3 regions of the Paraburkholderia sp. EG287B genome follow, and region 2 is predicted to be linked to each of the others. Evidence: riboswitches for the same ligand, from Rfam matches in the RefSeq annotation. Region 2 holds a riboswitch; each other region holds the start of a gene.
What was found. A riboswitch is a leader RNA that binds a small molecule or an ion and turns the genes downstream of it on or off. The one in region 2 is predicted to bind manganese.
Positions count from the first base shown of each region.

Region 1: linked by a shared signal. The riboswitch ahead of AB4Y40_RS34420 (TMEM165/GDT1 family protein) and the one ahead of AB4Y40_RS05270 (TMEM165/GDT1 family protein) in region 2 are both predicted to bind manganese.
Region 3: linked by a shared signal. The riboswitch ahead of AB4Y40_RS17300 (sodium:calcium antiporter) and the one ahead of AB4Y40_RS05270 (TMEM165/GDT1 family protein) in region 2 are both predicted to bind manganese.

Region 1 covers NZ_JBFRCG010000023.1:48,496-58,004, reverse strand. The annotation lists gene AB4Y40_RS34420 (TMEM165/GDT1 family protein) at 221-808, opposite strand; yybP-ykoY riboswitch at 826-1,001, opposite strand; gene AB4Y40_RS34415 (metal/formaldehyde-sensitive transcriptional repressor) at 1,103-1,378, shown strand; gene dmeF (CDF family Co(II)/Ni(II) efflux transporter DmeF) at 1,386-2,681, shown strand; gene AB4Y40_RS34405 (DUF1289 domain-containing protein) at 2,685-2,885, shown strand; gene AB4Y40_RS34400 (hypothetical protein) at 2,898-3,893, opposite strand; gene AB4Y40_RS34395 (MFS transporter) at 3,938-5,179, opposite strand; gene AB4Y40_RS34390 (superoxide dismutase) at 5,226-5,960, opposite strand; gene AB4Y40_RS34385 (chromate transporter) at 5,992-7,176, opposite strand; gene AB4Y40_RS34380 (chromate resistance protein ChrB domain-containing protein) at 7,173-8,153, opposite strand; gene AB4Y40_RS34375 (phosphatase PAP2 family protein) at 8,428-9,267, opposite strand.
Region 2 covers NZ_JBFRCG010000002.1:551,077-560,585, forward strand. The annotation lists gene xdhA (xanthine dehydrogenase small subunit) at 1-472, shown strand, start outside; gene xdhB (xanthine dehydrogenase molybdopterin binding subunit) at 469-2,853, shown strand; gene xdhC (xanthine dehydrogenase accessory protein XdhC) at 2,974-4,032, shown strand; gene AB4Y40_RS05260 (adenosine deaminase) at 4,073-5,134, shown strand; gene guaD (guanine deaminase) at 5,329-6,636, shown strand; yybP-ykoY riboswitch at 6,674-6,867, shown strand; gene AB4Y40_RS05270 (TMEM165/GDT1 family protein) at 6,922-7,494, shown strand; gene AB4Y40_RS05275 (DUF4136 domain-containing protein) at 7,578-8,276, opposite strand; gene pepN (aminopeptidase N) at 8,640-9,509, shown strand, end outside.
Region 3 covers NZ_JBFRCG010000009.1:33,792-43,300, reverse strand. The annotation lists gene AB4Y40_RS17340 (esterase/lipase family protein) at 1-1,431, opposite strand, end outside; gene AB4Y40_RS17335 (DUF2345 domain-containing protein) at 1,636-1,872, opposite strand; gene AB4Y40_RS17330 (helix-turn-helix domain-containing protein) at 1,895-2,194, shown strand; gene AB4Y40_RS17325 (acyl-CoA dehydrogenase) at 2,301-4,157, shown strand; gene ugpB (sn-glycerol-3-phosphate ABC transporter substrate-binding protein UgpB) at 4,275-5,621, opposite strand; gene AB4Y40_RS17315 (VOC family protein) at 5,836-6,234, opposite strand; gene AB4Y40_RS17310 (class I SAM-dependent methyltransferase) at 6,282-6,965, opposite strand; gene AB4Y40_RS17305 (porin) at 7,271-8,314, shown strand; yybP-ykoY riboswitch at 8,387-8,490, shown strand; gene AB4Y40_RS17300 (sodium:calcium antiporter) at 8,668-9,509, shown strand, end outside.

The sequences.
Region 1 (9,509 bases), on a different contig from region 2:
GGCGGATTGCCTCATTCGCCAACATAAAACCGCGTAACCGGCCTCTCCCTGCCCTCCAGCGTCGGACCGGAGCCCCTACCGCGCGAGCGGTTTAGTCCTGCGGCCAGATTCGGACATCCATCCTATCCAATGATGTGCCGCTCGAACGACAAAATGTCCTTCGGAAGCGGTCACTCAACAGCGAATGTGCAGTCCTCGTCAGGACATGCGCTCCGGCCGCTTAGAACAGCGGATGTGCCTCGGGATACAGCGCCGTTCTGAGTGCAAAGCCCCCCAGAACCACAAAAATTATGGCGGCCACCACGTGTACAGCCTTGGTCGGTAACCGGTCGGCAAACTTGTGCCCAAGGTAAATGACCGGGACGTTGGCGAGCATCATGCCCAGTGTCGTTCCTGCAACGACCCAAAAAAATTCGTGAAAGCGGGCCGCGAGGGCAACCGTCACCACCTGCGTCTTGTCGCCCATTTCCGCTAGAAAAAACGTCACCACGGTCGTACCGAACACGCCCATGTGCCCCTTCGTAACGGCATCGGCCTCGTCAAGCTTGTCAGGAATCAGAATCCAGATGGCCATCAGCGCGAACGACGCGACAACGGCCCAGTTCATGACATGGGGATTGATGACGTTTGCGAGCCACGCTCCCAGCGCGCCCGAAAATCCGTGATTGACCAGCGTCGCCACGAAGACGCCGAGCACGATCGGAATGGGCTTGCGATAACGGGCAGCGAGAACGAGGGAGAGGAGTTGCGTCTTGTCGCCGATTTCAGCGAGTGCGACCACGCTGGTCGATACGAGGAAGGATTCCATTGGGTTTGTTGTTCCGGGCCGCGCAGTCAACACGCGATGACACACACCCCCGCGACCCGGCCAGGTAGGGATGCACGTCATCGGTCTTGCCAGGCTTGCGCTGCACACGCCATGTCGCCAGTTAGCGGACAAGTATGTTGACGTGCGCCTCCAGACATCGCGCCTGGAGCGGCTACTCCCCGAAGAGTGGCGCGATTATAAAAGCATCGCGCCGGCTCCTGCAAGGATATTTTAGTATACCCCTCCACCCTATTTTGCTAATATACCCCCCTACGCTATAACTGGAGGCGGAGCATGAGCCATACGATTCGCGAAAAACAGAAACTGCTCAACCGGGTACGCCGCATCAAGGGACAGGTCGAGGCCATCGAGCGTGCGCTCGAGGAAGAGCGCGGTTGCATGGACGTGCTGCAGCTCATTACGAGTAGCCGTGGCGCAATGAACGGCCTGCTCGCGGTGGTTCTTGAAGACCATATCCGTACGCACCTCGTCGACGCAGAGCCGCACGACGACGAGCACGGCAGCGGCACCGAGCAACTGATCGAGGTAGTGCACAGCTACTTCAAGTGAGAGAAACATGAGTCAATTCGAGAACGCCGCTTTCGGGGCGGGACACGATCACATCTTTCTGGGCGCAGCCCACGAAGAGAACGAGCGCAGAACCTGGATGGTGATCGCGCTGTGCAGCGCGATGATGGTGGCCGAAATTGTCGGCGGCAGTCTTTTTGGCTCGCTCGCACTCGTCGCCGATGGACTCCACATGTCGACGCACGCCGGCGCAATGCTGATCGCTGCTTTGGCGTATACCTACGCACGCCGGCACGCGGCCGACCCGCGCTTCGTATTCGGGACCGGCAAGCTCGGAGACCTCGCAGGCTTTACCAGCGCCATCGTGCTCGCGATGATTGCGCTGCTGATTGGGTACGAGGCCGTTTCGCGCTTTCTCTCGCCGGTGCCGATCCACTTCGGCCAGGCGATCCCCATCGCGGTGCTTGGCCTGCTGGTCAATCTGGCGAGCGTCTGGCTGCTGAGCGGCGACCATCACGGGCACAGCCACGGACATAGTCACGGGCACGCTCATGGCCACGCGCATGGGCATGAAGGCGACCACGGCCACGAAGAAGAGGTGCAACGCATCTTCGGTAGCGCCGGCGTCTTTGCCGTTTCGATCTTCGAAGATGGCGTGCCGCCCGTCTTCCGTATCAAGCCGGAAACGGCTGCTTCGAATCTTGGCGCCGATGCTGTTTCAGTGACGACAATCCGCCCCGATGGGGCGCAGCAAACCTTCGCATTTATCGATCGCGGCGGCTATCTCGAGTCGAAGGACGACATTCCCGAGCCGCATGCCTTCAAGGCCGTCGTCCGCCTGCCTGATGACGAGCATTCAATCGAGTTCGAAGAACACGAGCACGATCACGACGACGCGCAGGCTGCCGCGAACCGCGACCACAACATCCGCTCAGCCTACATTCACGTGATTGCAGACGCTGCAGTTTCCGTGCTGGCCATCATCGGCCTGTTGCTGGCCCGCGCGTTTGGCTGGGTCTGGATGGACCCGCTTGCAGGCATAGTTGGCGCGCTCGTCATCGCAAACTGGTCGTGGGGTCTCATGCGCGATACGGGTGGCATCCTGCTCGACGTGAACACGGACCGCCGCATGGCCGAGAACGTCCGCCACGTCATCGAAGACAACGGCGACACCGTGCTTGACCTGCATGTGTGGCGCGTAGGCCCAGGGCACATGAGCGCTGTCGTTTCGGTCGCCACAGGTGAAGCACAGCGCAACCCGGGTTTCTATCACGCGGCGCTCAAGCGGTTCAAGGGACTGTCGCATGTGACGGTCGAAGTGAATCCCAATCGGGCCGTAGCCTGAGCCATGGCAGTCAAATCTCCCTGCATCGACCTGTGCGCGTTCGATGGCAAGACCGGGCTCTGCACCGGCTGCTACCGGACGCGAGAGGAAGCCCGCAGCTGGAAAAAAATGACGGACCACAGGCGTCATCAGATCCTCAATGAAAAATCCCGGCGGCAGTCAAAGCTGACACGTGAAGCGCCGCAAGCGTCGAAACAGGACTGACCAGGCGCGCCCCTATCGCGGTGCCATGATCCGCAGGACGGGATGCCCGCCGACGTCCTTCAGCGGAAAGTACGACCGGTGCGTCGCCGCATCGAGACTGACAACGTGTGCATTCGGTCCCACGCGCCCGTCGCCAATCTTCGACACACGGGACGCGTCGACGCTGAACATCGACACGACGCCTGCCTCGCCAGCCACGAAGACCGTGTGCAATGCGGGATCGAACGCGATGACATCCGGCTCGCCGCCGACATCGAACGCCGAGACAACCTTCATCGAACGCATGTCGAGCACCAGCAGGCGCGCGTTGTCCTCACAGGCAATGAGCGCAAGGCGTAGTTCCGGGACAATCAGCAGTCCGTGATTGCCTTTCGCGCCAGGCAGATCGGTACGGGAGACAATCGTATTGGCTGCCGGATCGATCTCCACCAGTTGTCGCCTCGTCTGCACGTTGACAAAGATGTGTCGCGAAACCGGATCGTATTGCGAATTGCCCACTTCCCCGTCGAGCGGTATCGTCGCGATCCGCCGGTTGCCCGGGACATCAATTACTGTCTCGGTTTCTCCCGTCTCATCCGAGACGTAGAGCCTGCGCGCATCGGGCGCATACGACATGCCGTCCGGATAGATGCCGCCGGGCACCCGGGCAATTATTTTCAGCGTGCGCTCGTCGATTGCGACAACCTCGTTTGTGCCGGTCGCGGACGCATACACCCGGGACAGTTCCGGCACCACGAGCACGCCATGCACGGCGGAGATACCCGGTATGCGCGCAACAACGCGCGACGCGACTGTATCGAACACCACAACTTCGCTGTCACCCAGGTGAGCGATGAACAGCAGATGCCTGTCAGGGTCATAGCTTTCATAATCGAATCGTGACACTCGCCCAGGCAGTGGAACATCCTCGACGTGCTTCAGTGGCAGATTGCCAGTTACTGCGTCATCCGCTCCATGTGCGACGCAACCAGCGACGCTACCGGCCACAGTCAAGATTGCGAAAAGCATGCCGAAGAGCCGTGCGACGAAGCGACGGAGTGCGTTGGTGCGATTCACGACGATCCTCTATCTAACCTGATATGACGGGAAGCGGCGAGCACCGCGAGATCGTAGGCAATCTTGAGCACGCCACACGCTATCAGTGGTGCGCCGAGCCATCCGGCTCCCAGCAGCCCACCGGCGATTGTCGGCGCTACCGCCGCCGCAAGGCTGCGCGGCACCGCCGTAAAGCTCGCTGCCGCCGGTCGTTCGGGTGGTGTCACCACCGCCATTACATAGGCACTCCGGGTCGGCACATCGAGCTGCGACAGCGCACTGCGCACAAGCAAAAGGACCAGGGTCAGTGGTAGCGTCGGCGTGAAGGCGGCGGCGATCAGGCAGGCGCTTGACGGAATGTGTGTGAACACCATCGTGTTGAGCAGGCCGATCCTGCGGGCAATCGGTGCGGCGGCCAGTTGCGAGCCTGCACTGAGCAGCCCGGACCAGAAAAAGAACTGTCCTGCTGACGCGAGCGAAAGGCCAAAGCGCTGGATCAGCCACAGCGTGAGCAGCGAGTTCACGAGCAAACCTCCCGCAAACGCGTCGACGCTGAACAGCAGCGCGAGCCGCGTGACGATCGCGCGCGACGGGCCGAGCGGCGCCCGGGCAGTTGCCGCGTGCGCCGTACGCTTTGGTAGCCGGAGATACAGGAGGAAAACGACGAAGCCCGTGATTGCGTAGACGATGAACATCGCGCGCATGACGACGAGTGCGGAAAAGCCGGAATGGACTGCAACCCAGTCCGGTAATCCGGCGAGCAGCGCGCCTAGTGCAGCCGAAAGCCCACCCGCGAGGCTGTAGCGGGCGAAGAGCGCGGTTCGGACGTCGCCCCGCGCGGATTCGGCGAGACATGTGTGCTCAAGCGGCAGAAACAGGCTGACGTCACCCGAACTCGGGTTGAGCGTGCCGACAAACGCCACTACGAGCAGCGGCCAAAGTGACGACAGGAATCCAAACGCCAGGCCGGTTGCTGCCATCAGGGCCGCAGCGAAGAGCAGCAGCGCGCGCTGCGGGTAACGGCCACTCATCAAGCCGACAGCGATCGTCGCGACGGCAGAGCCCAGCAGTGTGGCGGTGCCGATCAGGCCAACCGTGAGCTTCCCGAAACCAAGCGACAGCAGATACGCGGGCAGCAGTACGGCAACGAAGCCGTCGCAGATCCCGCGCAGACTCCGTGCTACGAGCAGCAGCCACGCGCTCCGGTCCACGCCCGCCGGAGGAAGCAGGATTGAGAGTGGCGCCCGGGCAGCAGTCATTTCAGTACCCGCGTATTCGCCTCGACGTCGTGCCAGGCGCGTGCATTCACACCGTCGCGCGTGACGGCATCGCGGCTTGAAGTCTCATTGCAGCGTTATCCCAGTTGATGATGCTGAAAAGTTGGTTGACGTACTCATTGCGGCGGTTCTGATACTTCAGGTAGTAGGCATGCTCGAAAACGTCGAGAACCAGGATCGGCTGGATGCCCCACGCCGTGAGTTTCTGGTGGTTCTCGCACTGGAGGATCATGAGCTTTCCGGTCGCAGGCAGGTATCCAACGACGCCCCAGCCTGACGCTTCAGTGGCAATCGTCGCTGCCATGAGCTGGGTCCTGAACTTCTCGTATGAGCCGAAGTTGGTGTCGATCGCTTTTGCCAGATCGCCCTTCGGCTCGCCGCCCTTGCCCGATATGCTCGTCCAGTAGATGGTGTGGAGGATGTGGCTCGACAACTGAAAGGCCAGCTCCTTCGTATGAAACTTCACCAGCGCGAAATCGTTCGTTTCCCGCGCCTTGGCCAGCGCTTCTTCGGCCTTGTTTGCCGCAGCGGCGGCTGGCTTGTGGTGAAAGTTGTAATGGAGTTCAACCGTGCGGGCATCAATGGCCGGTTCGAGTGCGTCATAGGCGAATGGCAGCGGCGCCGCCGCATACTTGCCATCCGCATTGACGAGTCTGTCGACATAGCCGGGAACGCTGGCCGCGTGGACCATTTGCGCCCGGGACAGCATCATTCCTGCACCGACTGCGGCGGTATCGTGCAGAAAGGTACGTCGCGACTTCATATGCATTCCTCGCAGTTGTCCCGCACGCGGGTTACCAGGCGTACAGATGGAGAAGCGGATAGAGCACAAGGCCGATCAGGGCGGCTGCGACGACGATCACGGGCTCTGGAAGTTTCCTGAAGCGCCACAGCAGCAGCACGGCTGCGAGTGCGATCAGCGCGGTTGGCCAGTCGATGACCGAACGTCTGGCAATGACGACGACCGAACCGGTAATTGCCCCTACGGCAGCAGCCGTAATGCCATCGACAACCGCCTTCACAGCAGGCAGCCGCCCATACTTCTTGAAGTACGGTGCGGGCAACACAGTGAACAGGTAGCACGGCAGAAACGTTCCGAGCGCGGCAACGCAGGCACCGGCCAGTCCCGCAACCAGATAGCCGATGAAACCTACGGTGATGACAACCGGCCCCGGCGTAATCATCGCGACGGCGACCGCATCAACGAACTGTTTGTCGTTGAGCCAGTGGTGCTCGGTCACGACGCCGCCGTAGAGAAACGGCACGATCGCCAGACCCGAGCCGAACACGAACGCACCCGCCTTCGTGAAGAAAAGACCAATCTGGCCGAGCAGCGGGAGATCCAGTCCGCTGAAGACGCCAGCAAGTGCAGGCGCCTGCGTCGCGGCCAGTACGTTGAAACCGCCTTTACTGAGCCATCCGGGCGGCGACCGGCGCAGCCAGTTGACGACACCACCCGCGATAAAGAGCCAGGCGATTTCCGATTCCGTGGCGATCGTTACAACTGCGAGGATCAGGAAGATGATCCAGAGCAGCCGGTCTGCGCCGAGCGTCTTTGTTGTCAGCTTGTACGCGCTCATCGCGATGATGCCGACTACCGCCGCGCCTACGCCATAGAAAACCGCCTGCATCCACGACAGCCCACCGAAATGCGCGTAGGCCCAGCCTAGCGCGACGACCATCAGGAACGAAGGCAGCACGAAGGCGAGTCCCGCGACCGTCGCTCCCAAAAGGCGGTAGTGCACGAAGCCGAGATAGATGCCAAGCTGCGCGGCAAGCGGACCGGGCATCATCTGCGCCAGTGCCAGGCCTTCGCGATAGTCCTCCTCCGCAATCCAGCCGCGATGCTCGACCAGATCGCGGCGCATGTAGCCGACGAGCGCAACCGGTCCGCCAAAGCCAACCGTACCGAGCTTCAGCATATAGAGCGCCATCTGTCCGAGCGTGTAGCCCGGCACGTGTGCGGTCGTTGTGCTCATGGGCGTCGTCCTGAATCGCCACCTTTTTCGCTCGCCGCGAAGTGCGTGTACATCGAATCGAGCACTGGACTCATGGCATCGAGCAATTCATCGTCGCCGGCCGCGCGCTCCCGGGTACCGGCCATGACCGCTTCGAACCCGATGGCTTCCGGCACGCTTGCGCCGCCTACGTCGAGCGCGTGAACCATGGCGCCGAGGCGCACGAGTGCCGGGTCCCTGTCGAGGCCGAAGCTCGCCAGCAGTACTTCGAATGTGACGCGTTCTCCCACATGGGTAAAGACGGCGCCATCGAAATCGAAACCGAGTGCGTCCGCCGGGCAGACGTCCGGCGATGGCAGCCAGATGAAGCGCGCGTCGCGGTCGATGAAACGGCGAATCAGCCATGCGCTCGCCACACGGTCGACCCACATGCGCCTGCGGGTCGCCCAGGTCCTCCCCTGATAGTCCTCAACGGAAAGCGAGCGGATTGCGCGGTCTGCCGCGTGTGGCTCGCCGGGCGAGAGCACCGTGTCGACGTGCGCAACAAAATCCTGCCAGGCGGCCTCGGCGCGCGTTGCCGCCTCGCCCGGAAAGAAGTCGATGGCGACGATGGTCTCGTAGTCCTTGCGCAAGCGCCGCATCACCTTCGTCAGTTCCGCGGCGGACTGGCCCGAGACCGTCTTCCGGGCATCGGCGAGCGTGCGGATGAGGCCGTCGTACTCGTCAGCGCGATCAAACAGCGCGCGGAATTCGGCCTCCTGCAACGCGTCAAGACTAGGCGCGCGCAGCAGGTGGGCTGTGCCGCCGCTTTCGCCAATCGCGACCGAAAGCTCGCGCAGCACGCCCTCGCGCGCTTCCGTATAAGGCAAGAGGTAGATGCCGTCGCGCAGAACGGCGCAGCCCTTTGCCTTGAGTGCGCGCCAGAAGCGCATACGCGCCGTCGCATTCTCGGTGGGCAATGTCAGTACAAGGACCGACCAGGTCGATAATGATTTCATGTAGATTATGCTACTGCTGTGTAGCGTCATCTACAAGTTAACTTTTTATCCACCAAAATCCCGTTTGAACCGACGAATTCCTGGCCGGATGCCGCGTTCTTCTGCGCAATTTCGGTCCAGCGTCGAAGACCAGGAAGAGCGGTCACCATGAAACCGCCTGCGCGTGGGCGGCCCGACGCGATCCCTGGCATCCCGTCCACGATCGTTGTGTTGCTGGCAGGTTCCCTGACCGGATCCAATTCGTGACCCGGTTTGACCACGTATGCGTCTTCAGCTAGATCACATAGCGAACAAGATCAGCGCTGTGGTGCAGTGAGATGTGAATCGCAGCAGTCGTCAGAAATGTGACAAGCGCGACCACCCACAGCACGGGCGAACCTCGCGTGTCGCGGTCCCTGAGATGATGGGCGACGGAAAGAAACGCGATCCACGCCGTGCCGAGGCTTAGACCGGCCAGAATGTCGGAAAACCAGTGAACACCGAGGTACAGGCGGGAAATGGATATCAGTGCTATTACCGAACCACTTATCACGGCAATCCTGAACTGCGTGTGCTTGTGACGGCCGCGACAGACGAGGTACGTGAGGAAGCCATAGATGACAATGCTCAGTGTCGCGTGGCCACTGGGAAAGGAAAAGCTTTCAATACCTTCGTAGATAGACACCGGTCGTGACCGTTGCACAGCAAATTTGATTAATTTCACCGATGCTTCAGCCATCGCGATTGCGACAATCCAGTACCCGGCCGTCCGCCATTCGCGCCGAAGCAGGAGCACAGACAGCACGGTCAGAAAGACGGGAATCGTGACCGCAGCATCGCCAAGCTCCGAAACGGCCACCATCACGTGGCCAACAAGCGGAGTGCGAAGCCCCTGCAGCCCCTTGTGGAGCATCTGGTCGACGGTAACCAGGGGGTCCCCGCTGAGGATGTCTTCGAGAATACCGAGAAACAGCCAGATGCCGCCAAGTACAAGAATGACGGCCACCGCCAACTTCGTAAAACCCGTACGGCGAAGCACAAATCGCCACCCCTCTTTACCGCCAACCACAGCCCCAGGCTCCATATCCGAAAAGCGTCGCAACAACTTGCTGAAAAGCGTGCTCAGCGGCTTCATCGGGAACCTCCGGTAACCCGTGCTGGACACAACCTGCGGCACGCGTCGGTCGCCATGCCTCCGCCGGCCCGCGTTGTGAGAAGGTCAGGCCCAAGTGTCCGCTGGATCTGGCGCTCGGGACGTCCTGACGCTATATCAGCAACTTTACCTGCAATCTGGACGCAACCTTACGTGCATAAGCGCCGCGCACGCGAGATCGAGAGGCAACCGGACTTTCGCAACCGCGGCACGAGACAGTCTGC
Region 2 (9,509 bases):
CGAAGCCGGCGAATTCGTCGAAGCGGTCCGCGTGCCCCGGCCCGCGCCGACACTGCGCTTTCGCACCTACAAGGTCTCGAAACGCTACGACCAGGATATCTCGGCGGTATGCGCCGCATTTGCACTCGACGTGCGCGAGGACGGCACACTCGCGAGCGCGCGGATCGCCTACGGCGGCATGGCCGCGATCCCGCAGCGCGCCACGCACGCCGAAGCCGCGCTCACCGGCGCACGCTGGGACGAAGCCAGCGCCCAGCGCGCGATGGATGCGCTCGCCACCGACTATCAGCCGCTCACGGACATGCGCGCGAGCGGCGCGTACCGCCTGAAGGTCGCGCGCAATCTGCTGTGGCGCTGCTGGCTCGAAACGCGCGACGAGGCTCCGCTCGCGCTGTGCGACGTCAACGCGTTCGCTTTCACCGAAAGCGACGACGACGGCCTCGTCGACGCTGCCGCCGGAGTCACGCCATGAACGATCAGGCCGAAGCGCTCGTCATGCGCCCGCGGAAAGGCGATGAACACGCCCACGAGCGCGCGCTCGGCGCGCCGCTGCCGCACGAATCCGCCGATGCACACGTGAGCGGCGAGGCGCGCTACACCGATGACATCCCCGAACTGCACGGCACCGTGCACGCGGCGCTCGGCCTTGCGCGCCATGCGCACGCGCGCATCGCCGCGCTGGATCTCGAACGCGTGCGCTCGTCGCCGGGCGTGCTTGCGGTGCTGACGGCCGCCGACATCCCCGGCGAGAACGACTGCGGCCCGGTCGTGCACGACGATCCGGTGCTCGCGAGCGACGTCGTGCAATATCTCGGGCAGCCCGTGTTCGCGGTGATCGCCACGAGCCACGAACTCGCGCGCCGCGCCGCGGCGCTCGCCGCGAGCGAAGACGTCGTGCGCTACGCGCCGCTCGAGCCCGTGCTCAGCATCGAAGAGGCGCGCACGCGCCAGCACTACGTGCTGCCGCCGCTGCGTCTCGTGCGCGGCGCGCCCGATGCGGCGCTCGCCGCTGCGCCGCATCGCCTCGCGGGCACGTTTGCCGTGGGCGGCCAGGAGCAGTTCTATCTCGAAGGCCAGGTGGCCTACGCGCTCCCGCAAGAGCAGACCGGCATGCTCGTCTACAGCTCGACGCAGCACCCGAGCGAAATGCAGCAGGTCGTCGCGCATCTGCTCGGCTGGCCCGCGCATCGCGTCGCCTGCGAATGCCGGCGCATGGGCGGCGGCTTCGGCGGCAAGGAATCGCAGTCGGCGCTGTTCGCGTGCGTCGCGGCGCTCGCGGCACACAAGCTGCAGCGCCCCGTGAAGCTGCGCGCGGATCGCGACGACGACTTCATGATCACCGGCAAGCGCCACGATGCGCTCTACACATACGAAGCGGGCTACGACGACGCAGGCAGGCTGCTCGGCGCGCGCGTGGAGATCGCGCTGCGCGCGGGCTATTCCGCCGATCTTTCGGGCGCGGTCGCCACGCGCGCGGTCTGTCACTTCGACAACGCCTACTTTCTGCCGGACGTCGAAATCGTCGCGCTCTGCTGCAAGACGAACACGCAGTCGAATACCGCGTTTCGCGGCTTCGGCGGCCCGCAAGGCGCGCTCGTGATGGAGGTGATGCTCGACGAGATCGCCCGGGCGCTGGGCCGCGATCCGCTCGATGTGCGGCGCGCGAACTATTACGGCAACGGCGAGCGCGACGTCACGCCGTACGGCCAGCGCGTGGAGGACAACGTGCTCGCGCCGCTCACCGACGAACTGCTCGCGTCGAGCCGCTATCACGAGCGCCGCGCGGCCATCGCCGCGTACAACCGCACGAGCCCCGTGCTCAAGCGCGGCCTGGCGCTCACGCCGGTCAAGTTCGGCATCTCGTTCAACGTGCCGCATCTGAACCAGGCGGGCGCGCTCGTGCATGTGTATCGCGACGGCTCGGTGCTCGTGAACCACGGCGGCACCGAAATGGGCCAGGGGCTCAACACCAAGGTCGCACAGGTCGTGGCGGGCACGCTCGGCTTGCCGCTCGCACGCGTGCGCGTGAGCGCCGCCGATACCTCGAAGGTCGCCAATACGTCGGCGACGGCGGCCTCGACGGGCAGCGACCTCAACGGCAAGGCCGCCGAGGATGCCGCGCTCACGATCCGCGCGCGCCTCGCCGCGTTCGCGGCGGCACAATACGGCGGCGCAGCCGAAGACGTCGCGTTCGACGATGGCCTGGTGCGAGCGAACGGCAAGGCGATCGCCTTTGGCGAATGCGTCGAACTCGCATACATGAAGCGTGTGCAACTGTGGTCCGATGGCTTCTATGCCACGCCCAAAGTGCATTGGGACGCGCGCACGCTCACCGGCCATCCGTTCTACTACTTCGCCTATGGCGCGGCGGTGTCCGAAGTGGTCGTCGACACGCTCACGGGCGAATGGAAGCTCGTGCGCGCCGATGTGCTGCACGACGCGGGCCAGTCGATCAATCCGGCCATCGATCTCGGCCAGGTGGAAGGCGGCTTCATTCAGGGCATGGGCTGGCTCACCACCGAGGAGCTTTGGTGGAACCGCGACGGACGGCTCATGACGCATGCCCCGTCCACTTACAAGATTCCGGCCGTGAGCGACACGCCAGAGGCGTTCGACGTGAAGCTCTATCGCAGCGGCGGCAACTGCAATGTCGAACCGACCGTGTTCCGCTCGAAGGCCGTGGGCGAGCCGCCGCTGCTGTTGCCGTTCTCGGTATTTCTCGCGATTCGCGACGCCGTGGGCGCGGCAGTGCCCGAGGCGCGCGAGGCCGCGCCGCTGCGCGCGCCCGCGACGCCTGAAGCAATTCTCGATGCGCTGGACGCGCTGCGGGAAAACCACCGCAAAATGGACTGACCGCGCGCGAACCTGCCGGCGCCTCGCACACTCCAACCGCGAAGCGCAGCCCGCGCGAAGCCACGAAGATTAACCGGCGGCACAGGCGAGAACGTGCCGCCCCGTAGGGAGAAGCGCCAGATGCAAACCTGGCTTTCCGATCTGCAGCAACTGCTCGCGCACGGCGACGCCGCCGTGCTGGTCACCGTTGCGCGCGTCGAGGGATCGGCGCCGCGCGAGGCCGGCACGAAGATGATCGTCACGCGCGAAGCGGCCCGCCACACCATCGGCGGCGGCCACCTCGAATGGAAGGCCATCGAAATCGCGCGTCAGGTGCTGCGCGACGGCATGCGCACGCCGCACGCGCGGCGCCTCGAGCGCCTCGCGCTCGGGCCGAGCCTCGGCCAGTGCTGCGGCGGCGCCGTGGTGCTCGCGTTCGAGCGCCTCGACGTGGCCGACCTCGGCTGGCTCGCCACGCTCGCGCGCCGCCTCGCGGCAGGCGCGTCGACCGTGCGTAGCGTATCATTTCGCTCCTCGCGGAACGGGAGCCCGGAAGGTGAAGGCACCGCAGCCGATCCGGCCATGCTTTCCGAGCCGGAGCCGGGCGTGGAAGCGCCCGACTGCCTGCTGTGGGAAACGGGCGGCGCACTGCTCCTCACCGAAACCATCGCGCCGAACGACTTTCCCGTCGTGCTGTTCGGCGCGGGCCACGTGGGCGCAGCGCTCGTGCGCGTGCTCAGCACGCTGCCCTGCCGCGTGCTGTGGGTCGACGAGCGCGACGCCGCGTTTCCGACGCCCGAGGCGTTCGCGCTGCTGAACGCGCCCAACGTGGCGATCGACGCCAACGACGCGCCCGACGAAGCCGTCGACACGGCCCCGCCCGGCACGAGCTTCATCGTGATGACGCACGATCATTCGCGCGACCTCGATCTCGCCGAGCGCATCCTGCGCCGCGGCGACTTCGTGTTCTTCGGCATGATCGGCTCGCACACGAAGCGCAAGCAGTTCGAGCACCGGCTCGCCGCGCGCGGCATCGATCCCCTGCAGATCGCGCGCATGAACTGCCCGCTCGGCGTGGACGGCATCGTCGACAAGTCGCCCGAAGTCATCGCCGTGTCGGCCGCCGCGCAACTGCTGCAGGCGATCGAAGCGGCGAAGCGGGCGAGCGCGGCGCATGCCCCCGCCACCCATTCCGCGTGATGTCAAACACTGAAGAACCCGAAAGCTAATCGAACCGAACATGACGATCACGACCACCGCCAATACCGCCGCCAACGCAAAGGCGCTCGTCGAAAAGGCCGCCAATGCGCCGAAGGCCGAGCTGCACATCCATATCGAAGGCTCGCTCGAACCCGAGCTGATCTTCGCGCTCGCCCAGCGCAACAATGTCAAGCTCGCCTACGACTCGATCGACGCGCTGCGCGCCGCCTACGCGTTCACCGACCTGCAGTCGTTCCTCGACATCTACTACGCGGGCGCGAGCGTGCTGCTCTCGGAGCAGGACTTCTACGACATGACGATGGCGTACTGCGAGCGCGCGCTCGCCGACAACGTCGTGCACACCGAAATTTTCTTCGATCCGCAAACGCACACCGAACGCGGCGTGCCGATCGAAACCGTGGTCGCGGGCATCGACCGCGCGCTTGCCGACGCCGAAAAGCGCGGCCTCACGAGCAAGCTGATCCTGTGCTTCCTGCGCCACCTGAGCGAAGCCGATGCGCTCGCCACCTTTGAAGCCGCGCGCCCGCTGTTCGAGCGCTATGCGCGCCTGATCGGCGTGGGCCTCGACTCGTCGGAGCGCGGTCATCCGCCTTCGAAATTCGAGCGCGTGTTCGAGAAGGCGCGGGCGTTGGGGCTGAAGCTCGTCGCGCACGCAGGCGAGGAAGGCCCGCCCTCCTATATTTACGAAGCGCTCGACCTGCTCAAGGTCGACCGCGTCGATCACGGCGTGCGCAGCATCGAAGACGCGGCGCTCGTCACGCGTCTGGCCGACACGCGCGTGGCGCTCACGGTGTGCCCGCTCTCGAACACCAAGCTGTGCGTGTTCGACGACATGACGCAGCACACGCTCAAGGCCCTGCTCGACAAGGGCGTCGCAGTGACCGTCAATTCCGACGATCCCGCCTACTTCGGCGGCTACGTCAACGAGAACTACCGCGCCATCATCGAAGCGCTCGAGCTCGACGACGACGAGGTGTACACGATCCTGCGCAACGGCTTCGAGGCTTCGTTCGTGACGCCCGAAGAGCGCGCCGCGCTGATCGCGAAGCTCGACGCGAACTGGAGTCGCGCAACGGCTTAGGGCCTGCACCCAGGCGCTAACTAAAAACGCGGACTCGTCCGCACAGCAAGCCCCAGCCCGGGCTGTCACACGAATCCGGTCCAGCGCGCGAGCGCCGGACCGTGGGCCCTTGCGCGCCGCAATTTCAGGAGCGGCATGCGTGATGCGGGGCATGCATTGGACGATTACCTGAATTTATCGGAGACGAAGTTCCCATGACTCAATCGGCTTACCGCGCAAAACTGTTGACGTTCACCGGCGACCCTGCGCAATCGTCCGACGCCGCTGTCTTTGACGAAGACGGCGTCGTGATCGTCGAAGACGGCCACGTGGTCGCCTCGGGCGCGTGGTCCGCGCTCAAGTCGCGCGTCGATGAAAACGCGACGGTCCACAATCTGCGCGACAAGCTGATCGTGCCTGGCTTCATCGACACGCACATCCACTATCCGCAGACTGACATGATCGCCTCGCCCGCGCCGGGTCTGCTGCCGTGGCTGAACACGTACACGTTCCCGACCGAGCGCGGCTTCGAAAACGAAGCGGTGGCGCAGGACACGGCGCGCTTTTTCGTCGACGAGCTGCTCGCCTGCGGCACGACCACGGCGCTCGTGTACTGCACCGTGCACAAGCAGTCCGCCGACGCGCTCTTTACCGCGAGCGAAGCGAAGAACCTGCGCATGGTCGCGGGCAAGGTGCTGATGGACCGCCATTGCCCCGAGTTCCTGCGCGACACGCCGCAAACGGGCTACGACGACAGCGCCGAGTTGATCGAGCGCTGGCACAACCGCGGGCGCCAGATGTACGCGCTCACGCCGCGCTTCGCGCCCACTTCGACCGAGGCGCAGCTCGAAGCGTGCGGCGCGCTCGCGAAGGCGCATGGCGACATCTTCATCCAGAGCCACGTGGCCGAGAACCCGGACGAGGTGAAGTGGGTCAAGGAACTGTTCCCGGGCCATCGCAGCTACCTCGACGTGTACGATCACTACGGACTCCTGCGCAAGCGGGCCGTGTACGGCCACTGCATCTGGCTCGACGATGAAGACCGCCGCCGCATGGCAGATACGGGCACGGTCGCGGCGCACTGCCCGACCTCGAACCTGTTCCTCGGCAGCGGCCTGTTCGACTTCGACAAGGCCGGCGAATCGTCGATGCCGGTGACGCTCGCCACCGACGTGGGCGGCGGCACCTCGTTCTCCATGCTGCAAACCATGAACGAGGCGCACAAGGTCGCGCGCATGGGCGGCCACCACCTCACGGCCACGCGCATGTTCTGGCTGGCGACAGCGGGCGCGGCGCAGGCGCTCGATCTCGCCGACAAGATCGGCACGCTCGCGCCCGGCAGCGAAGCGGACTTCGTCGTGCTCGACGCGCAGGCCACGCCGCTGCTCGCGCGGCGCACGGCACGCGCCGAATCGTTGGAAGAATTGCTGTTCGCGCTCGCCCTGCTCGGCGACGACCGCGCCGTGTTCGAGACCTACGCGGCAGGCAAGCGCGTGCACAGCCGCGCCGGCACGCGCCGCTGAAAGCCCCGCCCAGCGCGGGGTTGCAGGCAAAAGCGCGATACTATGATCCGCGCTTCATTGGGGAGTAGCCGCCTCGCATCGCGCCGCAGCGCCGGTCTTCGGATCCGGGGCTTGCCGCGCGCGAATTCGCGGGGGCGTCCGTCAACAGACCTGGCTTGTACGGCCATGGCGGACGCGGCCTTTGTCCCGGGCCTGGCGAGACCGATGACCCATGTCCGCCGCAACAGGGCCCGGCGGTTCGTGGGTCGTCGCTCGCAGACACACGGCCCGAGGATCCATCAGAACGTGAACCAAGCCTTCCTGGTCTCGGCCGGCGCAGTCGCGCTCGCCGAAATCGGCGACAAGACGCAGTTGCTCTCGCTCGTGCTCGCGGCGCGCTACCGCAGACCGCTGCCGATCATCCTCGGCGTGCTCGTCGCGACGCTCGTCAATCACTCGGGCGCGGGCGCGCTCGGCACGTGGCTCGGCGCGTTCGTGACGCCTGGCGTCATGCGCTGGGCGCTCGCCGCCTCGTTCGTCGCCATGGGGCTCTGGATCCTCGTACCGGACAAGCTCGATGAAGGCGAGGCGAACGTGAACCGCTCGCAGCTCGGCGTGTTCGGCGCCACGGTGGTGACCTTCTTTCTAGCGGAAATGGGCGACAAAACGCAGATCGCGACCGTGGCGCTCGCCGCGCGCTTTCACGACTTCTTCGGCGTGGTGGCGGGCACGACGCTCGGCATGATGATCGCCAATGTGCCCGCGATCCTGCTCGGCGACCGCTTCGCCCACAAGCTGCCGACGAAACTCGTGCATGCCGTTGCGGCGGTGCTGTTCGTCGTACTCGGCGTGCTCGCGATTCTGGGCGTGGGGTTCTGACGTGCCGTCGCGCATGGCATAAAAAAACGCGCCGGACAGAAGTTCCGACGCGTCGCCTGGTGGGCGGGCACGACGATGCGTGCCTATTTCGCCGGCGCGTTCCCCGTCGCGGCCGCACTGCCCTGCCCCGCACCCGCCGGAGCCGCAGCTGTCTCGTTCGGCGCGCCGCCATTCTTGCCGACCGGAATCTTGACCTCCGTGACCGTGCCGTTGGCCAGCGGGAAATTCCCCAGCGCGCTCTGCACGAGAAAGGGCATCACGCGTACGAGCGAGGGATCGTCGCCCGAAGTGCGCGCCTGCACGTTATAGACCTCCTTGCCGCTCGCCTTTTCCGTGATGCGAATCGCGAGCGCATGCGAATACACGGGATAGCTCTGGTTCACGTAGGCGGGCTGATAAGGTCCCCATGCGCCCCACGGGTTCCACGGCCCCCAGTACGGGCCCGGCCAGGGGTTGTAGAACACGGGCTGCGCGACCGTCACCGTGTCGGTGCGGCTGCCGTAGGCGAGGCCCACGAGATAGCGCGCCTGCGGCTCGGCCACGAGGCGGAATGCGTGCATGGCGAGCCCGTTGGCGACGAACTGCTCGTAGGTGCTCTGCTCGATGCTCTGGTTCTGCTCGGGGCTGCGTTTGAACGCGAAGGTGCGCGTGGCGTCACTGCCGCCGTCCCATGCGGAGAAGGCGGTCACCTGGCTCGTCACGTAGGTCGTGCAGCCGGAGAGCGTGAGGGCGAGCGCCGCCAGCATCAGGAGGGCGCGGCGGGTCCATCTGTCGTGCATCATGGTCTTCTCGTAGCAGGGTTGCTTCAGTTGGAAAAGTGCAGTCGTGGGGGCCGCTCTCTCCGATACGATCTTTGCGCCGCGCTTATTCCGTGTCCGATCCGTGCGCATTCCACGCCGGTCGTGTCCTGTTTTGCGTTCAGCCAGCTGCGCGGCAGGGCCTGATCATACTGACTCGTGGCGCGGCGCGAAAGTTCGGCGACCGGGCCCCGACGGACAAAGCGGCCCGAGCCTTTGTACAATGGGGCGATCCGCCGCGCTCCCGCGACGGCAGGCAGCGCCCGGCGGGCGCACACGCCGCCGCGGCCGGCCCATTCGATCCACACCGATCGATCCACCCCGATCCGACACGCCCCTATCCAGACCATGTCCGATACCGCCACGCCCACCGTGATCCGCCGCGAAGACTACGCGCCGCCCGCGTTTCTGATCGATACCGTCGACCTCGAATTCGACCTCGTGCCCGAGCGCACGATCGTCAAGAGCACGTTGCGCGTGCGTCGCAATCCCGACGCGCAACCCACCTCGCACCTCGAACTCATGGGCGAGCAGCTCGAATTCATCGGCGCGGCGATCGACGGCAAGCCTTACGCGAATGTCCGCGCGCACGAACACGGGCTCACGATCGAGAACGTGCCCGAGGCCTTCGAGCTCACGCTCACCGGCGCGTGCGCGCCCGCCGCCAACACCACGCTCTCGGGCCTGTACGTGTCGAGCGGCAACTTCTTTACGCAGTGCGAGGCCGAAGGGTTTCGCCGCATCACCTGGTTCCTCGACCGGCCCGACGTGATGGCGACCTACACGGTCACGCTGCGCGCCGACAAGACCGCGTACCCGGTGCTGCTCTCGAACGGCAACCTGATCGCCGAAGGCGAGCTGCCCGATGGCCGTCACTATGCGAAATGGGAAGACCCGTTCCGCAAGCCGAGCTATCTGTTCGCGCTCGTGGCGGGCAAGCTCGTGGCGCTGGAAGAGCGCATCCAGAGCGGCTCGGGCAAGGAAAAGCTGCTGCAGGTCTGGGTCGAGCCGCACGATCTCGACAAGACGCGCCACGCGATGGACTCGCTCATCCACTCGATCCACTGGGACGAACAGCGCTTTGGCCTCGAACTCGATCTCGACCGCTTCATGATCGTCGCCGTGAGCGACTTCAACATGGGCGCGATGGAGAACAAGGGGCTCAACATCTTCAATACGAAGTACGTGCTCGCGAATCCGGAAACGGCCACCGATGTC
Region 3 (9,509 bases), on a different contig from region 2:
TTGCCCCGCAGGCGCGCGACCGGACCGGATCGGTACCGTTCCATCGCCGTTTTCAGCGGGGGGCATCAGGTTATATTGCATATTGACGGGATTGCCTCCACTGCGCTGGAGAAGCGACTGGCTGCCAGTCCCGCTGTCCTGTAGTCCCTGTCCATTTTCGAGGTGGTCGACTTTTGCATATGAATCGGTCCACTTCAGTACCGGATTCAGCTTGCTCTCCCAGACCACATCACCCCATGTCTTATGCTTCTCATCGTTGCCATAGAACGCATAGGTGGCGCGATGAAACTTCCCGCGCATCGCTTCATGGAATGGCCGTACCTTTTTGTTTATTAAGGAAACGTATGCGGCCCAATCCGCATCGATGTTTTTCTTCGCCGGATCCATCGGATTGATCAGCTTGTCATTGATGAGACTCCACCACTGCCCACGTTGCAGGTATACCTCCGCGTAGGGATCGGTCACTGGCAGTGAGGTCTGTTCCTTGCCGTTCCGCAGTTTGAGCCACCCCATCCCATACTCCACGGCCGGAAGCAGTTGCAGCGGTCCCGGAGACTGCGCAAAAACCGGTGTCATCGTGGAATTGTCCGGCCCGAGGACTGGGCCAGCAGACCCCTCGCTGCCGGTCGTGACACGCTTGTAGGCTGTTGCTGACCCCGTTGTTGGCATCACACCGTGGACGATCCCGAGTACCTTGTCACGATGCCCATCGACTTCCGAGTAATACCGCGCCACTAGCCCACCCATGGAATGGGTGACAATAATGACTTTCTCGCAGAGCTTGTTCTGCTTTTTGTAGTAGTCGGTAAATTCCTTGATCTTGGCCGCAAGATGTTTTGCCGAGTCCGAGTTGGATTGCAGCCAGTTGTATCCGACTGCGTGAACCGGCATGGAATACTTGTATGACAGCGCAACTTCATCGTGTGACAGCACACTCACGCCCGGTGCCTCGGCCACGAGTTCTTTCATGAGGCCCGCCCGGAAACCTGCCTTGCACTCATTCGCATCATTCAGTGCATTTTCCAGGAAGGGAAGGAACGTTCCATAACTCATCTTCGCCACCGTCCCCCAGCCTCGCCGGCGCAATTCCGCCACACTCTGCGCGGTCCCGGACGCAATATCACCACCTTCGTAGACATCTGTAGTCTTCGGATCGACCTTTTGCTTCCGGGTCTCCGGGCCGCGCCATAACCATGCCTTCGCGGCACCCGCGCCACCGTTGACCAGCCAGACGGGACTTCCCTTGTTTATTCCTTTAATCGCTATGAGGTTACTTCCCATGACCCCCGGAACGAAGATCACGGGAATAACCCGATTGGGGACCATGTAGCACACAGCAGTGCTGTCGTCAGGCTTTGACATGACGGAGGTGTAGTGGGCAGATCCGTCGTCCGCTATGGTCGCCGGGACGATACGTTCAGTTGTGGCCATGTCCAGGATTTCCCTTTTTGAAGCAAATATGCGCTTGCCGAGTTATGTATTCGGTCGGGATCATGCTGATTAATCTTCAATCCGATGGCGTACGCTTTCAGCAGCCAATCCGCGCTGCAGCCCAGTCTTGCCCGATGCATCTGTCCTGCCCTGGATAACGCTGCCGTCGTCGCGAATAATCGAGAACTTCTGGTTGTAGACCGTTCATCGCTGAAGGGCCACTTCAAGGTGTACTCGTCGTCGAAAGGCGCATGCTTCCCCGGTTTCCGCGAGTGAACTGTGCCCCTGGCGGCTGAAGGCCGTCGATTTGGTAGTCTGGTTACCTTTCGTTCCATCCTCGATACCAGTCGATGAAATTTGGACGCACGATCCACCGCATTTTAGAAGGAGCTCTTCCTTTGCCTCGATAGTGACACGTCCATTGGTACTCCTGATTTGCATGTTCTTGTCGGAAATCAAGGCCATGTCGTCGCTCTGTGACTGGAATCACGGAATCGGCAGTGCGCGTCTCCTCACCGACGTGTGCTGCAGCGCTGATACAAGTCTTCCTTCATCGGACGACTTTCGCGAACAGTTGGGAACCAGCTTCGTTGCCTGGCGCGAGCAGGCGTGCCTGATCGAGGCCGTTGCCCGGCTGAACCGGGGCGAGTCGGTCACGCGCGTCGCGTATGAACTGGACTACGGCAGCCCCACGGCGTTTTCGACGATGTTCAAGCGCGTCATGGGCGTGTCACCGCAGCGATACCTCAGCGGCGAACCGTAAGGCCGCGCTGGGTCGCTGCGTCGCTGGAGAAACTACCAATAGCACGATCGTACTATTTTAGGTACGCTAGGCGCCTTCTCCTCTCAAGATGCGAGACCGTTCCGCCATGTCGCTGATCCTTTCCCGCCGCGATCTGAACTTCCTGCTCTACGAATGGCTCGATGTCGAAAGCCTCACGCGCATTCCGCGCTACGCCGACCACACGCGCGAGACCTTCGACGCCGCGCTCGACACCTGCGAGAAGATCGCCACCGACCTCTTCGCGCCGCACAACAAGAAGAACGATCAGCACGAGCCGCACTTCGACGGCGAAACGGTCACGATCATCCCCGAGGTGAAGACGGCGTTGCAGGCGTTCAGCGACGCAGGCCTGATGGCCGCGGGCCAGGACTACGAATACGGCGGCATGCAGTTGCCGCTCGTCGTCGAGAAGGCGGGCTTCGCGTGGTTCAAGGGGGCGAACGTCGGCACGAGCGCCTATCCGTTCCTCACCATCGGCAACGCGAACCTGCTGCTCGCGCATGGCAGCGCAAAGCAGATCGACACCTTCGTGCGCCCCGAACTGGAAGGCCGCTACTTCGGCACGATGTGCCTTTCCGAGCCGCAAGCGGGTTCGTCGCTTTCGGATGTCGCCACGCGCGCCGACTTCGAATGCGACTCCGCGCTCGGCGCGCAATATCGTCTGCGTGGCAACAAGATGTGGATCTCGGGCGGCGAGCACGAGCTGGCCGAGAACATCGTGCACCTCGTGCTCGCCAAGATCCCCGGTCCCGACGGCAAGCTCATTGCGGGGGTCAAAGGCATCTCGCTGTTCGTCGTGCCGAAGTACCTCGTGAACGAGGACGGCTCGCGCGACGAACGCAACGACGTCGTGCTAGCGGGCCTCAATCACAAGATGGGCTATCGCGGCACGACAAACTGCCTGCTGAATTTCGGCGAGGGCACGCGGCACACGCCGGGCGGCCGGGCGGGCGCGATCGGCTATCTCGTGGGCGAGCCGCATCAGGGGCTCGCATACATGTTCCACATGATGAACGAGGCGCGCATTGGCGTCGGGCTCGGCGCGACGATGCTCGGCTACACCGGCTATCTGCATGCGCTCGATTACGCGCGCAACCGTCCGCAAGGGCGTCCCGTGGGCGCGGCGGGCAAAGATCCGGCTTCGCCGCAGGTGAGGCTCGTGGAGCACGCCGACGTGCGCCGCATGCTGCTCGCGCAAAAGAGCTATGTCGAAGGCGCGCTCGCGCTCAACCTCTGGTGCGCCAAACTCGTGGACGAAGCGGGTGCCGCCAGCGGCGCGGAACGCGAGCCGCTCTCGCTGCTGCTGGACCTGCTCACGCCCATCGCGAAGAGCTGGCCTTCGCAATGGTGTCTCGCAGCCAACGATCTCGCCATCCAGGTGCACGGCGGCTATGGCTACACGCGCGAGTACAACGTCGAACAGTTCTATCGCGACAACCGTCTCAATCCGATCCACGAAGGCACGCACGGCATTCAGGGGCTCGACCTGCTCGGCCGCAAGGTGGTCATCAAGGACGGCGCGGCGCTCAAGATCTTCGTGGCGTGCGTGCAGGCCACGCTCGAACGCGCACACGCTTCGGGCGCGGCAGACGAGGCCACCCACGCGAACGCGCTCGCAGCCGCACTCGAGCGGCTCACGCAAGTCACGGGGCAGTTGTGGGCAGCAGGCGACCCGGCGGTGACACTCGCCAATGCTTCGGTGTACCTGGAAGCGTTCGGCCACGTGGTGCTGGCCTGGGTGTGGCTCGAACAGGCGCTCGTGGCACGCGCGGCACTCGCCGCGTCCAATGGAACGCACGGCGAGGAAGCGGACTTCTATCGCGGCAAGCTCGCGGCCGCCGCCTACTTCTTCGCCTGGGAGTTGCCGAAAACCGGCGCGCAGTTCGATCTGCTCGCCTCGCTCGATCGCACCACGCTCGACATGCAGGACGCGTGGTTCTAAAGCCGCAATCACAGAGCGAAAGTAAAACGCCCCAAAAGACCGGACTCGCGTCGGCCTTTTGGGGCGCTGCCCGATACCTCGCCCGAGGCATCGGATCACATCACATGCGTTGGACCGTCAGTTCGCCGCCTGCTGCTCGAAGCGCCTGAGCAGATCGTTGCCGCGCGAGTTGGCCGAATCGAGCGCCTGCTGCGGCGTCTTCGCGCCCGTCCAGACCTGTTCGAGTTCCTCGTCCACGATCGTGCGGATCTGCGGCATGTTGCCAAGGCGCAGGCCCTTGGTCCACGGCAGCGGCGGCTTGTTGAGCATCTGTTTCGTGGCCGTGTCGGCGCCCGGATGCGACGCGTAGAAGCCCTGTTGCTGCGTGAGTTCGTACGCGGCCTTCGTCACCGGCAGATAGCCCGTGTCCTGATGCCACTTCGCGGCCACGGCCGGCGAGCTCAGGTACGCGAGGAACTTCGCCACGCCCTTGTAGACCTCGGGGTTCTTGCCGCCCAGCACCCACAGGCTCGCCCCGCCGATGATGGCGTTCTGCGGCGCGCCCTTCACGCTCGGGTCGTACGGCATCATGCCGGTGCCGAACTTGAACTTCGCATACTGCTGTACGTTCGCCAGCGCGCCCGACGAGCCCATCATGATGCCGCAGTCGCCGCTATAGAACTTCGCGGTGGCTTCATCCTTGCGGCCCACATAGGTGAAGGTGCCCTGCTTCGCCATGTTCTGCAGGAAGGCGATGTGCGCGACCTGCAGCGGCTTGTTGATTTCGAGTTGCGCATCGAGGCCGTCGAAGCCATTGTTGCGCGTCGCGATCGGTGCGCCTTGCCACGCGCTGTAGTTCTCGATCTGGATCCAGCCCTGCCAGCCGGTGGTGAAGCCGCAGCTCATGCCCGAGGCCTTGAGCTTCGCGGCCGCTTCGGCGACTTCGGGCCAGGTTTTCGGCGGCGCGTCGGGCAGGCCGGCCTTCTTGAAGGCGTCGCGATTGTAGTAAAGCACGGGGGTCGAGCTGTTGAACGGCATCGACACCAGATGGCCCGTCTTCGCGTCGCTGTAGTAGCTCGCGATGGTCGGCACGAAGGCCTTTTCGTCGAGCGGTACGCCGGCGGTCTTCATCACGTCGTACACGGGCAGCACGGCCTTCTTCGCGTTCATCATCGTGGCGGTGCCGACTTCGTACACCTGCAGGATGGCGGGCGCATCGCCGCTGCGATAGGCCGCGATGCCGGCGGCGAGCGTCTGGTCGTAGGTGCCCTTGAAGACGGGCACGATCTTGTATTCGCTCTGCGACGCGTTGAATTGCTCCGCGATCGCGTTCACGCGCTCGCCAAGCTGGGACTCCATGGCATGCCAGAACTGGATTTCCGTGGCAGCATGCGCGGCTTGCGCGCCGCCTGCCAGCACCACGGCGGCGATCAGCGCGCGCAAGCGGCCGCGCGAACCCGCGCGTTGTATCTCGTGCTTTTTCATCTGGGTCTTCTTCCTGTTATTGATCGTTGTCCCTGCACATGCGCGCGTTGAGGCGCGGCGCGGGACTTTGGTTCAGGACTTCGATTTTCGACTTCGATACATCGGGCCGTCCGCCGGCGGTCGCTCGCACGCGCGCACGGCACCCTCGGCCCAAGGCAGCGCAAGGGTAGCACAGCGATTGGGACGCCCGTGTGATGGCTCGTGCCGCGGCGTATCAATGGTCCACGGCATCGTGGCAACAGACGCAGAGCTTGTTGCCTTCGGGGTCGCGAAAGTACGCGCCGTAGTAGTTCGGGTGATAGTGCGGGCGCAGGCCGGGCGCGCCTTCGTCGGTGCCGCCGTGCGCGAGCGCGGCGGCGTAGGCGGCGTCGACTGCCGCGCGCGAAGGCGCGAGCAGCGCGACCATCTGGCCGTTTCCGGGTTGCGCGGCGTTGCCGTCCCACGGCCGGCCGACGAGGAAGAGCGGCCGCGGCACGCCCGGCTCCATCCAGCCCGCCCACGGGTAGTCGGGCTCGCGGAATTTCAGCACGAAGCCGAGCGCCTGCATGAGCGGGGAATAGAACGTGAATGCCTGCCCGAAATCGTTCACGCCGATGTACACGTGAGAAATCATCGCCATCGTCTTTGTCTCCTCGTTTGCAGCGGCGCGCGGGGGCGGTGTCAGCCGCGCCGTTGCGCCATGAACAGCACGGAAGCGGGCTTGCCGCTGCGCGGGTCGAGCGGCTCGCGCAGCGCGCGCAAGTCGAGGCCGCTCATGTCGAGCAAGGCGATCCAGCTTTCGAGCGTACGAAAGTACCACGGCGGCGCATCGCGAAACGCACTGCTGAATCCGGCCCACGATCCGGCGCGCCAGCCGTCGACATAGGGTTCGTCGCCGCATGCCACGAGTGGATGCAGCGTCTGCACGATGAGCGTGCCTTGCGGCGCCAGCAACGTGGGCACCGCGCGCAGCAGAGCATCGACACTGGTCGAGCCGATGAGCGAGAAGTTGCACACCACCGCATCGGCGCGGCAGGGTAGTGCGCCCTGCGCGACCTGCTCGTAGGTTAGCAGGCGGCAGTCCGTGAGCCCCGCCGCGCGCGCAGACTCCACGAGTTCGGGCACCGCGTCGACGCCCGTGACGGCGACGCCGCGGCGCGCGAGCGCCAGCGCGAGCCAGCCTTCGCCGCAGCCGAGATCGATCACGCTGCGCGGCGCGCACGCGAGCACGGCGTCGAGCACCGCTGCGTCCGTCACGAGCCGGCGGCTCGCGATCTCGCCACCGCGCACGGCCGCGATCCAAGGCGTCGCGTTGCGCTGCCATGATGCGAGGACTTCGGCGTCGGTGCGGATATCGCGACTCATGGGTCTCCTTGTCAACGCAGATCGTGGTTGTGCCACCGAAACGCGTATTATGCGCGCCGCCGGAGACCCGGAACGGCGCGCCAACTCGACGGCAGGAGGACCGGTGTCGCGAATTACGAACTGAAGAACGGCACGCAGAAGCCGGCCGGCCCGACGCAATCCCCGGGACCGTTGGGCTGCGGATGCAGGTTCGCGCATCCTGAGAAGGCAGCGGCGACCGTAGCGCACAGAGCAGCGCGCAACACATAAGAAAGCATGCGTGATTTCATGAATGAGATGGTGTGAGCCGACGTTGACTTGCCGCGATGCGCGGCTCGGGCGGGACGTTCCAGATGATGTCCGGCAACATGTCGCCGAACCTCTGGGGCCTGCGCGGCACCGAGGACCTCGGCAACGGCCTCTCGGCGATCTTCAAGCTCGAAAGCGGTTTCAACGTCGACAACGGCAAGCAGGGCCAGGGCGGCCGCCTGTTCGGCCGCACGGCCATGGTCGGCCTCAATTCGAGCACTGCGGGCAGCGTCACGCTCGGCCGCCAGTACGACCCGCTCATCGACCTGCTGCAGCCGCTCACCAACGACGGCGCATTCGGCTCCGCGTTCGCCACGCCCGGCGACATGGACAACTACGACAACAGCTACCGCACCAGCAACTCGATCAAGTATGCGAGCCCCAACTTCGGTGGCCTGCAGATGAGCGCGATGTACGCGTTCGGCGGCCAGCCGGGCAGCACCGGCGCGGGGCAGACGTGGGCCGTGGCGGCCGCATACAACCATGGTCCGTTCGGCTTCGGCGCGGGCTATTTCAAGGCCAACAGCAACGGCGGCACGGCCGCGACGTTCGACGGCCTGAATCCGAACAACGACGTCAACGTGGATTCCGCCGCCATTACGGGCGGCTTCGTCTCCGCGAATTCGCTGCAGATCATTCGCGCGGCCGGCGACTATACGTATGGGCCGGTGACGGCGGGCCTCGCGTACAGCAATGTCGAGTACGCGAACTACCAGAGCGCGTACGGCGCGAACAGCAACACGAAGTTCAACACGGGCCAGGCGTTCATCAACTATCAGGTCACGCCGGTCGCGCTCGTGGGCTTCGGCTACAACTACACCAAGGGGCACGGCAACGGCGTGGACGCGAGCTACAACCAGTTCAGCCTGGGCGGCGACTACTTCCTCTCGGAGCGCACCGATATCTACGCGCTCGCGGGCTACCAGAAGGCTTCGGGCAAGACGATCGACGCCGATACGGGCGAGTTCGTCAACGCGGTCGCCTCGTTCGGCGACTTCGGCAACGATGCAAGCAACGACGAGCAGGCGATGGTCATGGTCGGGCTGCGTCACAAGTTCTGATTCGCGTTGTGCGAGGCGCGCGCGGCGGGCACGCTGGAAATCGCTCGCCGCCATGAACTTCGGCTATAATCGCCCCCTGTCTTAGGGGAGTAGTCTGCAACGCCGGCTTTGGCGTTGCGCCGCCGTCAACATAATTGGTGCCCCTGCACCATGGCGCCGGCAGCCGTATTGCGGATCATTGCAGCGAATCGCTGCAATAGCGCGGCCTGACGAGACCTATGACGTTTTCCCTTTCACCCGGGCCGGGCGAAGGGATACGTCATGGTTTCGGTGCCCGGCTCGCACATCACGGCAATAACAATGACTCGTCTCGCCCCCCATCACCCCCTCATTTACGCCACGGGGCGTTCGTCATGATCTTGACGTTCGCCTTGCTCGTTGCCGCGGCCGGCATCATCTACCTGTCCTGCGAGACCTTCGTCAATAGCGTCGAGTGGCTCGGCCACAAGCTCAAGGTCACGCAAACCGCCACCGGCACGATCCTCGCCGCATTCGGCACCGCGCTGCCCGAGAGCGTGGTCACGCTCGTTGCCGTCGCTTTCGGCGGCGATCCCGCGCACAAGGAAATTGGCGTAGGCGCCGCGATTGGCGGGCCGCTCGCGCTCAGCACGATCGCCTATGCCGTGGTGGGCTTCGCGTTGCTTGCGACGGCGAAGCGCGTGGGCCGCGAGCGCGCGGCTACCGTCGACGTCAATACGCGCCGTCTGCGCCGCGACCAGCTCTGGTTCCTCGCGATCTTCGTCGCGAAGATCGCGCTCGGGCTCGTGGTGTTCAGCTTCAAGCCGATACTGGGGATCGCGTTTCTCTCGGCCTACGCGTTCTACTGCTGGAAGGAGCTTTCCGCTGAAGATAGCGGCGAGGTGGAAGCCGATCTCGAGCCGCTGAAGCTGCGCCCGCACGACGACAATCCGGCCATGGTGTGGATTCTGCTGCAGACGCTGGGCGCGCTCGCGGTGATCTTCGCGGCCTCGCATCTGTTCGTGCAGCAGATCGGCGCCGTGGGACCGTGGCTTGGCCTGAGCCCGCAGTTGACCGCCGTGTTGTTCAGCCCGATCGCCACCGAGCTGCCCGAGATCATGAACGCGATCATCTGGGTGCGCCAGGGCAAGGAGCGGCTGGCACTGGCGAACATCAGCGGCGCGATGATGATTCAGGCCACTATTCCCACGGCGTTCGGCCTCTTCTTCACGCCATG